DNA from 2 places in the Janthinobacterium sp. Ant5-2-1 genome. Region 2 is predicted to be linked to the other one. Evidence: predicted binding sites of a transcription regulator. Region 2 holds the regulator's gene; the other holds the start of a gene.
What was found. The regulator LexA, encoded in region 2, represses DNA repair genes until DNA is damaged. The targets are predictions, from matches to a motif close to ACTGTATNNNNATACAGT.
Positions count from the first base shown of each region.

Region 1 (7,973 bases), on a different contig from region 2:
CGCGCCATGTCCATCAAGTCCAAGCAATTGTTATGGTTTTTTGCGTTTTTCCTCGTCTTTGAACTGAACATCTATCTGTCGAACGACATGATCATGCCGGCGATGCTGGGCATCGTCGAGGAGTTCCAGGCGGAGAAAAAGTTCGTTCCCCTGTCCCTGAGCCTGTATCTGCTGGGCGGCAGCTCGCTGCAGATTTTCCTGGGTCCCCTGGCCGACACCATCGGCAAGCGCAAGCTGGTGTTGACTGGCAATACCTTGTTCCTGCTGGCCACCTTGGCCGTGCCATTGACAGCCTCGATCGAGCAATTTCTCGCCGTGCGTTTCATCCAGGGCATGGGTTGCTGTTTCATCTTTGTCGGCTATGCCATGATCCATGAACTGTTCGACGACATGGCGGCCGTCAAGCTGAGCAGCATCCTGTCGAGCACCACCATCCTTGCGCCCCTGGCCGGCCCCATCCTCGGCAGCGCCATCATCAGCCGGCTGGACTGGCGCTACGTCTTTTTCCTCTCGGGCCTGCTGTCGCTGCTGTCCTTGCTGGGCCTGTTCAAGACCATGCCGCGCACTGCGCCGCCGGTCACGCGCCCGGACCTGGCCGCCATCGTGCGCAGCTATGCGGCCATTTTCAGCAATGGGCGCTTCATGTTCGGCATGTTCACGGCAGGGCTGGCCACCGTGCCCCTGACGGCCTGGATCGGTTTTTCGCCCATCTTCGTGCTGCAGGAAATGGGCGCGCCCTACGCCACGTATATCGCCCTGCAATGCGTGATCTTGTCTGGCTTTGTTCTCAGCAGCATTGCCATCCAGCGCCTGCGCCAGGATTTCCCGCTCGTTTCCCTACTGCGCCTGGGCGGGCTGATCGCGGCCGCCGGCATGCTGGGCGCCGGCGCGGGCCGCCATCACGTCGACGTGTTTGCCGCCTGCATGTTTGTCTATTCCATCGGCTTCGGCCTGTTCAACGGCGCCCTGATCCGCAGCGCGATCACGGCCAGCAAGGAATCGATGACGTTGACGACGGCCGCCATGAGCTTGCTGTACTGCATTTATCTGTCCGCCTGGCTGCAGTTGTACAACGTGCTGTGCCAGCGCTTCGGCTATGCGCTGGAAACGTATGCGCTGCTCAATATTCCCGTCATCGTGGTCATCACGGCCTGCCTGCTGCTGTTTACGCGGGGCATGGCGGGGCGCCAGGAAAGCGGGGTGCGGCTGGCCCGGCACTGATGGCGCAACGATGCGCTTGTTCTCGACCTTGTTTTACCCCTTGCGAAGTTTATTGACACTCTCCTGCGGAAAATGGTGCGCCCATGAAAATAGATGACCTGGCCTCGAAACACGATCAAGCAAAGATTTTCAACCTGGAATACGAGTTCCGCATCAACCGGCTGAAACTCGATTACATCACGCTGGCCGATGTCCGTCCGGCCGGCAGCGACCTGGAGCAACTGGCCGTGGAGCATCAGGCGGGCATCGCGGCCCTGCGCAGCTTCGTCGCCCTGAACTTCAACCATTTCAATGCGGCAAGCTGTTCCTCGCTCAGCTGCATCCCCACGCGCGCGCTCGGCGACGACGAGCGCTATCTGCACCGCATCTGGATGGGCGGACCGCTGCCGGCCATCGCCGCCGAAGCGATCCAGCAGTGGGGCGCGGCCTTGGAAGAGGTGCGGCATAACGGCGGCGCGCCGTACGTTTCCATCTTGTGGGTGTGGGATGCGCAGCAGCTGCGCAATGACGAGCGCTTCAGCCCCACGGGCGGCGCCGGGCGCTACACCATAGGCCGCTATGCCATCGGCGGCACGACCCTGCATATCAATTCGCTGCGCGCGCTGGCGCTCGATTTCGCGCCGGCCCGCTTCGGCATCCTCGATACCCTGCATACGCAGCGCTACTTCGCCACCTTGTCCGATTATTTCCGCATCCTCATCATGTGCGAATACGGCGGCATGTATATGGATGTCGATACGATCCCGCATAATCCGGCGACGATTTTCCTGATGAAGCCGGAAGTGCCCGATTATTTCCAGCGCAACGCTAATGACAGCGAAGAGCGCCGGCACGTCAGCTGGATGAATCTGTTTCTCGATGAAACGGGCATGCTGATCGCCAAGAAGAACGATGCGGCGCTGCGCGTGATCCAGCGCAATGTGAACCTTGCCTATGCGGGCATCGATGCGCAGATCCCCCGTTCCTGTCCGCAATTCGAGGCACAGCTGTTTGGCCAGTTCTATGCGGAATGGAAGAAGAACCTGGGCGTGACCGTGCTCAGCCATGCCGAGTTCTACCAGCGTTATTGCGTGCTGTATGACGGCGCGCGGGAAGCGGTGGTGGGCGGCATCCGCGGCATGCGTTTGCTGGACGATATCATTACCGACATGCACATTCCCCTGAGCGACGAGGAACGGCGCGCGTATGCGCGCTGCGTCGCCAGGCTCGACGACATCGACTGGCGGCTCGACGATCCTTTGAGCCTGCCCGATATCGTCGACGTGTTCGACATCGAGGAAGTGCCGCGCATGGCGTATGCGGCCCAGCTGCGGGCCGACATCGATCATTTCCATTATTACTCGGTGCTGTCGGACGACCCGCAGCTCGACCGCGTGAATAGCGTCTTTTGCCGCTACCTGCTGGCCCACCGTTCGCAGCATATTGCCGCCGGCAATTTCTGGCGTCCCACCGTGGGCCGCCACGGCAGCCGCATGCCGGCCGTCAGCGATGCCGCCCCATCCGGTGACGAGGCGCAGGCGGACTTGCTGTCGCATGCGCCGCTCACGCTGGTGCCGGGCGAACTGCTGGATGACGAGACGAAGAACCGCATGGCGAAGCTGCTGTTTGCTACCAGCTACCTCGAATACTGCTCGTTTGGAAATAAATTGAATTTGCAATTCGTCGAATTGCAGCGGCGGCAAAACATCGACCCGTATCTGGCGCACATCCACGGCCTGCATGACGAGGACGAGCGTTTCATCGGCTTTTTCACGGCCGCGACGATGGACGAGTTCCAGGCCTGCGGCGCCGTCTCATATTACCGCGACGACATGAAGGCGCTCGACGATGCCTATGACGCATTCGTGCTCGCGCATGCGCGCGCCGACGACTGTTTCGTCAGCAGCCTGGCCATCGACGAGAAATACCGGGGGCAGGGCCTGTTCCGGCAAATGTTCCATGAAATCCGCGACCTGGCCAGCCGCAAGGGCTGTGCGCGCATTACCCTGACCGTGTGGGAAAAAAGCGAAGCGCTGCAAGTGTATCTGCACAAGGGTTTTCGCAGCGTGGGCACGTTCGACTATGCCTACAGCCTGTTCTATGACCGGCTGCATTTCCTCGTGTATGAAGGCAACTGAGGAGGGAAACTGAAGGGAGCGGGGGCGGCCGGCAGCCGCCCCGTGAAGACTTACAGGGCCAGGAAGGCCACGGCAGACACGGCTGTCGGCAGCAGGGCGCCGGCCAGCAGGCCGACGGCGCCGATCGATTCATCCTTGAAGCCGCGGCGCAGCAGGGCCACCCCGGCCGGATTCGGCGCATTGGCGATGACGGTCAGGCCGCCACCGGCCACGGCGCCGGCCATCAGCATGTATTTCGCCTCGTCCGTCATGCCGACGATCAGCGAGCCGAGGTAAGTCAGGGCCGCATTGTCGGTAATGGCCGTCAAGCCCAGGGCGCCGAAAAACAGGGCCAGCGGTTTCAGGCTCGAGACGATGGGTTGCAGCCACCATTGCTGCATGCCGCCCAGTACCACCAGGCCGCCAAGGAAGAAGCCCACCAGCAAGCCTTCCTTCAGGATCAGCGGGCTTTGATAGCGTTCATACGCCTGCACGAAACCGAGGAAGAACAGGAACAGGCCGATGAACAGCACGGGATGGTGCGCCAGGGTGACCACGCCGGCCAGCACGATCATGTGCACGAGGCTGACGGCCAGCGGCACTTTTGGCGCTTCCACTTCGCCGGCCTTCGGCTTGATGTCGGAGGTGTTGCTGTGCAGGTATTTGCGCAGCAAAATGCTCACGCCCGTGGCGTTGACCAGCACGGCGATGGCGGCCTTCCAGCCGAAATGGCTGGCCATGAAGGCGCTGTCCCAGTTCCACGTGGTAGCCACCATCAGCACGGGCGGCGCCGCGTACGAGGTGAGGGTGCCGCCGATGGAAACGTTGACGAAGAGCACGCCCAGCGCGCCGTATTTCAACCATTCGGGGATGCCCGGGCGGAAGATTTGCGGCGCCAGCATCAGCGCGGCCAGGGTCATGGCGGCCGGTTCCGTGATCAATGAGCCCGTCAGGGGAACGAGCGCCAGTCCCAGCCAGACGAGGGCCAGTTCCGTGCGCAGCGGCATCACGCGCGCCACGCTTTTTAGCAGGCGCTGCACGGCGTCGAGCACGGGGCGCGAGGCGGCCACGACCATGACGACAAAGACGAACAGCGGCTCCGTGTAATGGCGCGACTCGGCATACTCGATGGCTGCATCGCTGCCCGAGACAAAGGCCATGATGATAATCAAAATGAAGGCCCAGAAGCCGAACACGACTTCCACTTCGCCCAGCAAGTGCAGCAGGCCCGCATGGCGGGGATGGCGCCGCGACAAGGTTTCAAACGACTTGGCGGCAAAGGTGTGGATGAGCGCGAGGCCGAAGACGATGGCGCTGATGATTTGGATGGTGGTCAAATGCGTTTCCTTATGGACGGAGGAAGCCGCCCGGTGCATTGCCGAGCGGTAAGGAGAGTGCTTATGGTACAGCAATCGATACTAAAAACGGGGTTTTTCGGACATGGCGGAGCGGCCCCGGCGCTGGCGACAGTCAGATAAACCTTGTCAAAAGCGGGTCCGGATAGTACTGTATATGCATACAGTATCAACCTCTCTATTCAATGATGCAACATTCTCAATTGATGGCCTCGCCGGAAGCCTTGCACCCGTCTTTATGGCGTGCATCGCAGCTGGGACAGGGTGCCACGCGCTGCCTGGACACGGGCTTTGCCGCCTTGTCCGCGCAGCTGCCCGGTGGCGGCTGGCCCAGCGGCAGCCTGATCGACCTGCTGGTGCAGCAGCCGGGCAGCGGCGAATTGCGTTTGCTGGCGCCCGCGCTGGCGCAACTGCAGGGCTTGCCCATCGTGCTGCTGCAGCCACCCCATCCGCCGCAGGCGCTGGCCCTGGTCGCGCAGGGGCTGGCGCCGTCGCAGCTGCTGTGGCTCAAAAGCGCCGGCAGCAAGGATGCCTTGTGGGCGGCGGAAAACATCTTGCGCAGCGGTACGTGCGGCGCCTTGCTGTTCTGGCAGCCGCACGTGCGCGCCGACAGCCTGCGCCGGCTGCACCTGGCCGCGCAAAGCGGCAATACCTTGTTCTGCATGCTGCGCCCGCTGCACGGCGCGCAGGATGCGTCGCCGGCGCCGCTGCGCCTGTCCGTGCGCCCGGCCGCCGGCGGCATCGAGATCGGCTTCATCAAGCGCCGGGGACCGCAGCGCGACGCGCCCCTGTTCCTGCCCCTGCAACCTCCTTCATTATTGCGACGCCATGCGACTCTGGATCGGCCTGTGCCTGCCCCGGCTCCCGCTCGAAGTATTTTGCCCGCGCTGGTCGGCTGACCACCTGGGCGTGGTACTGGAGCAGGAGCAAGTGATGGCCGTGTCGCCGCTGGCGCGGGCAGCCGGTATCCGGCCGGGCATGCGTCGCGCGGGCGCGCTGATGCTGGCGCCGCAGGCGCGCCTGCACGAGCGCTCGCTTGAACTGGAAGCGCAAGCCCTGCAAGCGGTGGCGCTGGCGCTGCTGCAATATTCTCCGCTGGTGGCGCAGGGCGAGGAAGCGACCCTGCTCGTCGATGCGGGTGCCAGCCTGCGGCTGTTCGGCGGCGTGCGCGCCCTGTGCCGGCACATCGCGGCCAGCTTGCGCGCGCTCGGTTACACGGCCCAGCTGTCGTGCGCGCCCACGGCGCGCGGCGCCTGGCTGCTGGCGCGCGCCGGTACGCGCCGGGGCCGCGTGCTGGGCATGGCCAGTCTCATGCGCCGCCTTGACGGCCTGCCGTGCGCCTTGCTGCCGCCTGCGCGCCCCTGGCTCGACTGGTTAGAGGGCATCGGCTGCCGCACCCTGGGGCAGCTGCGCCACTTGCCGCGGCCCGGCTTGCAGCGCCGTTGCGGCGCAGCCTTGATGGACATGCTCGACGATGCGCATGGCCACAGCACGGAATTGTTCGTGTGGCTCGAAGCGCCGCCCACGTTTCGCGCCAGCCTGGAATTGTTCGACCGCGTGGAGCACGCCGACGCGCTGCTGTTCGGCGCGCGCCGCCTGCTGCAGCAAATGACGGGCTGGCTGTGCGCGCGGCAATTCGCCGTCGAGCGCATTCAGCTGCTGCTGGCGCACGAGCGGGGCAGGGTGGCGCGCCCGCCCACCGTCATCGACCTGGCGCTGGGCGAGGCCGTGTGGCGCGACGAGCATCTGGTGCGCCTGCTCAAGGAGCGCCTGGCGCAGCTGGCGCTGGACGCGCCCGTGATCGGCCTGACCCTGGAAGCGCTGCAGGTGCAGCCGATGGCGCCGCCCAGCGACACTCTGTTCCCCGAGCCGGGCGGCACGCCGCAGGAGCGCCAGCGCTTGCTGGAATTGCTGGTGGCGCGCCTGGGCACGGACAATGTCTTGCAGGCCGCGCCGCGCGCCGATTACCGTCCCGAAGCGGCCAACCTGTGGCTGCCGCTGCCGGCCAAGGTCGGCACAAAAAACGCGCAGCCGGACTTGCCGCCCGGCTTGGCCGGCATGCCCCGTCCCGGCTGGCTGCTGGCCCAGCCCATCGCCCTGCTGATGCGCGAGCACCGGCCGTTTTATGGCTCGCCCTTGAAAATGGTGTCTGTTGCCGAACGCATCGAGGCGGGCTGGTGGGGCCAGTCGCAGGCGCGTGATTATTTCATCGCCGAAGGCCTCGACCACGCCCACTACTGGGTCTACCTTGAGCGCATCGCCGGCAGCGCAGAAGACGCCGCGCCGCGCTGGTTTTTGCATGGCTTGTTTGGCTGAATGGGCTGTCCTGCTGAAATTGCCGTGCTTGGCTATACTGGCTTCCCGGCGCCGCATCTTTCATTGAAACAAAGGATATCCATGACACAGCTTTCCGACTTCCCCATTACCCAAAAATGGCCTGCACTGCATCCCGAGCGCCTGCAGTTGTACTCGCTGCCCACGCCGAACGGCATCAAGGTTTCCATCCTGCTGGAAGAGCTGGGCCTGGCGTACGAGCCGCACCTGGTCAGCTTCGAGACAAACGACCAGACATCGCCCGAGTTCCTGTCCCTCAATCCCAACAACAAGATTCCCGCCATCCTCGACCCGAACGGTCCCGATGGCAAGCCGCTGGCCCTGTTCGAGTCGGGCGCCATCCTGCTGTACCTGGCTGAAAAGACGGGCAAGTTCATCCCCCAGGACGCGGGCCTGCGCTATGAAACGCTACAGTGGCTGATGTTCCAGATGGGCGGTATCGGCCCCATGTTTGGCCAGGTGGGCTTCTTCCACAAATTCGCCGGCAAGGAGTACGAGGACAAGCGTCCGCTCGAGCGCTATATCGGTGAAGCGAAGCGCTTGCTGGGCGTACTCGAGCAGCGCCTGCAGGGCCGCGACTGGATCATGGGTAGCCAGTACACGATTGCCGACATCGCCATCTTCCCCTGGGTGCGCTGCCTGGTGGGTTTTTACGGCGCGGGCGATCTCGTCGGTTTTAATAACTTCCCGAATGTGCAGCGCGTGCTGGATGCTTTCCTGGCCCGGCCTGCCGTTATCAAGGGGCTCGACATACCATCGCGTGGCTAAAACAGCCGTGGCCGGGCGGCGCTACAATGCGCCATCGGCCGCGCTGCGCGGCAGCTTTGATCTGAGACAATGAAATCCACCCGGCAAGATTTTCCCGGCGCGCACGGCCATGTGCTGGCGGCGCGCCTCGATGCACCCGACGGCGCCATCCGCGCCTATGCGCTGTTCGCCCACTGCTTTACCTGCGGCAAGGACGTGC
Region 1 is NZ_LNCE01000037.1:44,916-52,888, reverse strand. It holds gene ASN89_RS13335 (MFS transporter) at 7-1,221, shown strand; gene ASN89_RS13330 (GNAT family N-acetyltransferase) at 1,305-3,338, shown strand; gene ASN89_RS13325 (putative Na+/H+ antiporter) at 3,389-4,654, opposite strand; gene imuA (translesion DNA synthesis-associated protein ImuA) at 4,861-5,571, shown strand; gene ASN89_RS13315 (Y-family DNA polymerase) at 5,501-6,988, shown strand; gene ASN89_RS13310 (glutathione S-transferase N-terminal domain-containing protein) at 7,070-7,774, shown strand; gene ASN89_RS13305 (alpha/beta hydrolase family protein) at 7,844-7,973, shown strand, end outside.
Region 1: imuA (translesion DNA synthesis-associated protein ImuA) is a predicted target of LexA. The motif match lies at 4,823-4,840, and genes of this name have one in related genera.

Region 2 (7,973 bases):
ATTGGTCATCAGGCCGAGCATCTCTTTGGCGCCCTTGACGCACAGTTCCGCGTGCTGGTTAAACAATTCAAAAAACTTGCCCTCAGTGGGCATCAAGCGTCCAAACATGTCATTCTCCGTTAAGCATTGAGTCGTGTTATTTACTACAGAAAGCCGCCCCGTTGTCGGGGGCGGCCAATGGAATATCAGTGCTGCTGTGTTAGTCGCCTTGGTAAAGCGCCAGGCCACCACTGTAATTGCCAAATTTGGTGTACTGCCCCATGAAGGTGAGGCGGATGCTGCCGATTGGACCGTTACGCTGTTTACCGATGATGATCTCGGCCGTTCCCTTGTCCGGCGAGTCGGGGTTATACACCTCGTCGCGGTAAATGAACAGGATCACGTCGGCATCCTGCTCAATAGCGCCCGATTCGCGCAAGTCGGACATGACAGGACGTTTGTTCGGGCGTTGTTCCAGCGAGCGGTTCAGCTGGGACAGCGCGATCACGGGGCAACCGAGTTCTTTCGCCAAGCCTTTCAAGCCCCGTGAAATCTCGGAAATTTCCGTGGCGCGGTTGTCGCCCGGCGTATTGGCCGACATCAGTTGCAAGTAATCGACGATGATCAGGCCCAGCTTGCCGCATTGACGCGACAAGCGGCGCGAGCGGGCGCGCAATTCGATGGAATTGAGCGCCGGCGTTTCATCGATGTACAACTGCGCGTCGTTCATCTTCTGGATCGCATTCGTCAGGCGCGGCCAGTCTTCGTCGTTCAGGCGGCCAGTACGCAAACGGTGCTGGTCGAGCTGCCCGACGGAGCCGAGCATACGCATGGCCAGCTGGGCGCCGCCCATCTCCATCGAGAACACGGCCACGGGCAAGCCGCTGTCGATGGCCACGTTTTCGCCGATGTTGACGGAAAACGCCGTCTTACCCATCGACGGACGGCCCGCCACGATCACCAGGTCGCCCGGCTGCAGACCCGAGGTCATGCGGTCGAGGTCGATGAAACCGGTGGGCACGCCCGTGATTTCACTCTGGTTGTCACGGCTGTACAGTTCGTCGATGCGCTCGACCACCTGCGTCAGCAGAGGCTGGATGGCGGTCCAGCCCTGGGCGCCGCGCGCGCCTTCTTCGGCGATGGCGAAAATCTTCGATTCGGCCTCGTCAAGCATCTGCTTGACTTCCTTGCCTTGCGGGCTGAAGGCCGTGCCGGAGATATCGTCGGCGACGGTGATGAGTTTACGCAGCACGCCGCGGTCGCGCACGATCTCGGCGTAGCGCCGGATGTTCGCGGCCGATGGCGTGTTTTGCGCCATGGCGTTCAGGTAAGCGAGTCCGCCCACATCATCGGCCTTGCCGAGCTGGGTCAGGGTTTCAAAAACAGTAATGACATCGGCTGGCTTGGAAGCGTTAACCATCTTGACGATTTGCTCGAAGATGATGCGATGGTCATAGCGATAGAAATCCTCCGCATGCATGAAGTCGGCGATGCGGTCATACGCGGCATTGTCGCGCAGCAGACCACCGATGACGGATTGTTCTGCTTCGATCGAATGCGGCGGAATACGGAGGGAATCCAGTTGCGGATCAGAGGGGGCGTTCATGGCGCGAATTATACCCGCTTCGGCGTGCTGGCAAAAATAAAGGGCTGAAATTGAGCGAAAAAAAGGCCACAAAAAAGCCGGGCGAACCCGGCTTTTCATAGTGCGGCAATGCTTGCGGGCCAGGCCCGCAGACAATTACGCGTTCGCGTCTGGAACGACAGCGATAACAACTTCCACGACCACGTCGGTGTGCAGAGCAACCGAAACGTTGTGCTCGCCAACGATCTTCAGCGGGCCGGTAGGCATGCGGATTTGTGCTTTTTCAACAGCAAAACCTTGCTTGGTCAGCGCTTCAGCGATGTCGAAGTTGGTGACGGAACCGAACAGACGGCCATCAACACCAGCTTTTTGAGCAACTTGAACGGTCAGGCCGCTCAGTTTTTCGCCCTGGGCTTGCGATGCGGCCAGTTTGGCGGCAGCAGCTTTTTCCAGTTCGGCGCGCTTGACTTCGAATTCAGCCACAGCGGTTGCCGTAGCACGACGTGCCAGGCGTTGCGGGATCAGGAAGTTACGTGCGTAACCGTCTTTGACTTTGACGACTTCGCCGAGGTTACCGACGTTAACAACTTTTTCTAACAGAATGATTTGCATAGTTCTTCTCCAGGAATATCTGACCGATTAAGCGTGGTGCAGATCGGTGTATGGCAGCAGCGCGAGGAAGCGAGCGCGCTTGATTGCGGTGTCAACTTGGCGCTGGTAGTGCGCTTTGGTACCGGTCAGGCGTGCTGGCATGATCTTGCCGTTTTCTTGGACGAAGTCTTTCAGCGTGTCGACGTCTTTGTAGTCGACTTGCTCAACGTGAGCTGCGGTGAAGCGGCAGAACTTCTTGCGTTTGAACAACGGGTTTTGCTGTTTGCGTTTTTCTTTAAGCTTGAGCTTATTTTTGTCGAACTTTTTACCGAATGCCATGTCAGGCTCCTGTATCTAAAATGCGCTAGTCAGAATTGACTGCACTAAAATCAATGATGTGAAACACCAAACTCTTGCTGTTGCGGCTCTTCCTGGCCAGGAAACCCGTGAACTGATACACCCCACCCAAGCTTGCCTGACTGAACCTGCCTGAAATTTCGCCAGCGGCTAGCGCGGCAACATCAAACTCGGTCAAACGGGCAATCCCTGCTTCCATCTGCTGCGAACTGTGCTGCAATACTGCATTCACAATCGGCAGCCCTGCCGGGGTATAGCGCAATATTTCGCGCTCGGCAATGATGGCGGTTACTTGTAGCTGGTTCAGCGCACGATCCCGGTCAAGAATTAAGCTGCTGCTGCGGCGGCTGGAGCGGCTGCTGGTGCTTCGGTGCGGTGGCTTTTGGCCGCGTCTTCGCGTTGTACCGATTTCATCATCGGCGAAGGAGCTGTTTCAGCTTTCTTCATTTTAACGGTCAGGTGACGCAACACGGCATCATTGAATTTGAATGCTGTTTCCAACTCGACCAGGGTCTCGTTGTCGCATTCGATGTTCAGGCAGATGTAGTGTGCTTTAGGCAGCTTTTGGATCGAGTAAGCCATTTGACGGCGACCCCAATCTTCCACGCGGTGAACCGAACCGCCGCGGGTGGTTACGCTGGCTTTGTAGCGTTCGATCATCGCGGGCACTTGCTCGCTTTGGTCCGGATGGACGATAAAGACTATTTCATAATGACGCATGCAAACTCCTTCAGGTCGGATTGATAATCGCCCACCCCGGCGTCAAGACGGGTGTGGGAAGGTCAGCCGAAGATTATAACCGCCTTTTGCAAACGTTTCAATCATTCCTTCCACAAGCGCCCGAAAAGCCCGTGCGCCGCCGCGCTTTGCGCCCATGGACAAGTATTTCTTGCGAAATTCGCCCAAAACACGGAAATCCCCTTGCATAGTGGACGATACTGTACAAAAATACAGACTGTTCATATAGACAGCATTTTAGTATGCACCCACCGCTCATGATCAAGCTGACAGCACGACAAGAACAAATCCTGAACCTGATCAAAGACGCGATTGAAAACACGGGCTTCCCTCCCACCCGTGCCGAAATCGCCAATGAACTGGGTTTCAAATCGGCCAACGCGGCCGAAGAGCATTTGCAGGCCCTGGCCCGCAAGGGCGCGATCGAGATTTCGCCCGGCACCTCGCGCGGCATCCGCCTGATCGGCGCGGCCGCCGAAGCGCCGCCGTCGAAAGTGCCGGCAGCGCTGCTGATGTCGCTGCCTCTGATCGGCCGGGTGGCGGCAGGCTCGCCCATCCTGGCGCAGGAAAACCTGGAAGCGAGCTACAACGTGGACCCGGCCCTGTTTTCGGCCAAGCCCGACTTCCTGCTGAAAGTGCGCGGGTGGTCCATGCGCGACGCCGGCATCATGGATGGCGACTTGCTGGCCGTGAAAAAGGTCGACAGCGCCAAGAATGGCCAGATCGTCGTCGCCCGCATCGGCGACGAAGTCACCGTCAAGCGCTACAAGAAGACGGGCTCCGTCATCGAACTGCTGCCGGAGAACCCGGACTTCAAGGTGATCACCGTGTCGCCCGAAGACGAGTTTGCGTTGGAAGGCCTCGCCGTCGGACTGATGCGCAGCTGGCATTAAACTGCAGCACGTAAAAAAGGGCCGCGACAGCATGACTGTCGCGGCCCTTTTTACATGGTGCGCGGCTGCTTATGCATCCAGCGCACTGCTGAAATCCTCCAGCAGATCGGCCTCATCTTCGATGCCCACCGACACGCGGATCAGGGATTCGGCGATGCCCATGCTGGCGCGGCGCTCGGCACCCATCTCGTAGAAAATCGTGTGGGCGACGGGAATGACGAGGGTGCGCGTGTCGCCCAGGTTGCTCGCTGGAATAGCCAAATTCAAACGATTGAGGAAATCGAAGCAGTCGATGCCATCCTTCAGCTCAAAGCTGAACAGCGAGCCATAGCTGCGGAACAAGTCCGTTGCCAGCGCGTGCTGCGGGTGCGACGCCAGGCCCGGGTAGTGCACGGCCGCCACTCTCGGGTCCGCCTGCAGCATGGTCGCCAGCGCCAGGGCGTTCGAGCAGGTGCGGTCCATGCGCAAGGCCATGGTTTCCGCGCCGACAGCGATATGGTGCGCCGCTTCCGGCCCCAGCGAAGCGCCGAAGTCGCGCAAGGCCTTGGCGCGGATTTGCGCGATGCCCCACTGGGCGGGCGCCGCCTTTTTATAATTTTCAAAGATGTTCGGATACCGCGTCCAGTCGAACACGCCCGTGTCCGTCAAGCTGCCGCCCAGCGCATTGCCATGGCCGCCGATGGATTTCGTCAAGGCATTGACCACCAGACCCGCGCCCACGGCTTTCGGGCGGAACAGATATGGCGTCGTCATCGTGTTGTCGACGATATACAAAATGCCCTTCTCCCGGCACAAGTCGCCGATCCTTGCCAGGTCGGCGATCTGCGTACGGGGATTGGCGATGGTTTCCACAAACACAATGCGCGTGGCCGGCGTGATGGCGGCCGCCACGTTGGCGACATCGGTGGCGTCGACAAACGACACGGCTATGCCCTGCCCCGTCACCGTTTGCCACAGGCTGTTGGTGTTGCCAAACAAAAAGGCCGACGACACGACATGGTCACCGGCGCGCAACAGCGATTGCACCACGGCGCCGATGGCGCCCATGCCGGTGGCGAAGCACAAAGTCGCCACGCCGTCTTCCATCTTGTTGACCTTGTCTTCCAGCGCGGAGACGGTCGGATTGCCCTGGCGGCCATAGCGGAAGCCCGCTTCCTTGCCCTGGAACACGGAAGCCAGCTGGCGCGCATCGGCGTAACCGAAGGCAACGGAAGTATGCACGGGCTTGTGCAGCGAGCCGTGCTCGATGCCCTTGCGGCGGTCGTTATGCAGGATGGTGGTGGTGAAGCCGTAGTTTTTTTTATCGTTCATGATCGCAAAGAAAAAAAAGCCCGGCATCGGCCGGGCAGGTACTTATGCTTCTGTCGTGGCCAGGTTCAGGTTCAGCTGGGAACGCGGCGTATCTTCGGGCGCTGCCGCCTTCGGATGGTGGCGCGCATATTCCAGGCGGTCCAAGTATTCCTGCGATACGTCGCCCGTCACGTAGACGCCATCGAAGCACGACGCTTCGAAATTGGTCAGTGCCGGGTTGACGTCGGCGATCGCCTGCTTCAGCGCGCCGATATCCTGGTAGACCAGGTAGTCGGCCGTGATTTCGCGGCACACTTCTTCCGTCGTGCGGCCGTAGGCGATCAGCTCGTCGCGCGTCGGCATGTCGATGCCGTACACGTTCGGGTAGATCACCGGTGGCGCGGCCGAAGCGAAGATGACCTTCGTCGCGCCCGCTTCACGCGCCATCTGCACGATTTCACGGCTGGTGGTGCCGCGCACGATGGAATCGTCGACCAGCAGCACCACTTTATCCTTGAATTCGGACGGGATCGCGTTGAGCTTCTGGCGCACGGATTTCTTGCGCGCCGCCTGGCCCGGCATGATGAAGGTGCGGCCGATGTAGCGGTTCTTGATGAAGCCTTCGCGGTACTCGATGTTCAGCGCCATGGCCAGCTGGATGGCGGCCGGACGCGAGGAATCGGGAATCGGCATGACCACGTCGATATGCACGCCTGGCAACTCGGCGCGGATCTTCTCGGCCAGGTATTCGCCCATTTTCAGGCGCGTGGCGTACACGGAGGCGCCGTCGATGACGGAGTCGGGACGGGCCAGGTAGACGAATTCGAACACACAAGGGTTCAGGCTGGCATTGTCGGCGCACTGGGCGCTGTGCAATTTCTTGTCGGCATCGATAAAGACGGCTTCGCCGGGACCGATGTCGCGCACGAAGCGGAAGCCCATACCTTCCAGGGCCACGGATTCGGAAGCGATCAGGTATTCGGGACCCTGCTCCGTTTCATTGATGCCCAGGCACAAGGGACGGATGCCGTGCGGGTCGCGGAAGGCCAGCAAGCCCACGCCGGCGATTTGCGCGACGGCGGCGTAACCACCCTTGACGCGGCGGTTCAGCACGGTAACGGCCTTGAAGATGGCTTCCGGGTCCAGGTTCAGGCCCGTCGTCGCTTCCTGGATTTCATGCGCCAGCACGTTGAGCAGCACTTCCGAATCGGAATCGGTATTGATGTGGCGGCGGTCGTTCTTGAACATTTCCAGCTTCAACTGTTCCCAGTTGGTCAGGTTGCCATTGTGCGCCAGCGTGATGCCGAACGGCGCATTCACATAGAACGGTTGTGCTTCCTCTTCGCTCGACGAACCGGCCGTCGGGTAACGGCAATGGCCGATGCCCGTCGTGCCTTGCAGCGAACGCATGTTGCGCGTACGGAAGACGTCACGCACGAGGCCATTGGCTTTGTGCATGGAAAACATACTGCTGTGATTGGTCGCAATCCCTGCCGCGTCCTGACCGCGATGTTGCAGGAGCAACAATGCATCATAGAGCAATTGATTGACAGGTTGATGGGAAACGACGCCGACGATGCCACACATGGTGTGCTCCTAAACTGTGCTACTGATTTTAAAAAAATTCAAAATTTCACATGCTGCGCGTAAGCGGCAGGCAGATAAGGCTTGATGGCGCGCGCGCCCTGCTCCGCGAACGGGCTGAGCTGCGCGTTTTTCCAGAATGGCTGCTGCGGTATGGACGTCATCCCACACAAGATGACGGCGGTCAGCACGATCACAAGGCCCCGCGCCACGCCGAACAGGCTGCCCAGGGTGCGGTCGGCCAGGCTCAGGCCCGTTACCTTGACGAGCGCGTCGACCGTCATGGACAGCAATCCCATCAAAATACGCACGCCAATGAACAGCACGACGAAGGCCAGCAACAAACGGATGGCTTCGCCCGGCACGGCTTCCGGCAGGAATTTCGCCAGGGTGGCGCCATAGGCGTTGGCAATGACGAAGGCCACGATCCAGCTGACCAATGACAGTATTTCCTTGACCAGGCCACGCATCATGCTGATCAGCACGGACGTCACCAGCACGAACAGCACCAGGTAATCGAAGATCGTCACGCCGATTCAGCCTTGCGACATCACGCCGGCACCAGGCTGCCGCCCAGGCCCAGCTTTTGCAGCTTGGCGCGGGTCTTTTCAGCGTCTTCGCGGCTGCCGAACGGCCCCACGCGCACGCGGATGCGTTCGCCCGCCGGGCTGGAGACTTTCTGCGTGTACGACTTGATGCCCGCATCGCGCAGCTTGTCCTGCAATTCATCGACCTTGTCCTGCGTCGCCAGGGCCGCCACTTGCACCACGAACTTGCCGCTGCCGGCGTCGTGCGCCTTGTCCTGTGCTTTCTCTTGCGGCTTGCCTTCCAGGATCGCCAGCGCACGCGCGGCATCGTCAGCCGATTGCGTCGGCTTGGCAGGCTTCGGCTCGGGCTTGGCTTCCGGCTTTACTTCATGCTTGGGCTCAGGCTTGGCTTCGGGCTTGGACTCGTGT
Region 2 is NZ_LNCE01000025.1:56,650-64,622, reverse strand. It holds gene ASN89_RS09385 (DUF47 domain-containing protein) at 1-108, opposite strand, end outside; gene ASN89_RS09380 (replicative DNA helicase) at 200-1,585, opposite strand; gene rplI (50S ribosomal protein L9) at 1,721-2,176, opposite strand; gene rpsR (30S ribosomal protein S18) at 2,204-2,494, opposite strand; gene priB (primosomal replication protein N) at 2,520-2,819, opposite strand; gene rpsF (30S ribosomal protein S6) at 2,840-3,232, opposite strand; gene lexA (transcriptional repressor LexA) at 3,508-4,143, shown strand; gene ASN89_RS09350 (cystathionine gamma-synthase family protein) at 4,213-5,454, opposite strand; gene purF (amidophosphoribosyltransferase) at 5,497-7,020, opposite strand; gene ASN89_RS09340 (CvpA family protein) at 7,059-7,547, opposite strand; gene ASN89_RS09335 (SPOR domain-containing protein) at 7,568-7,973, opposite strand, start outside.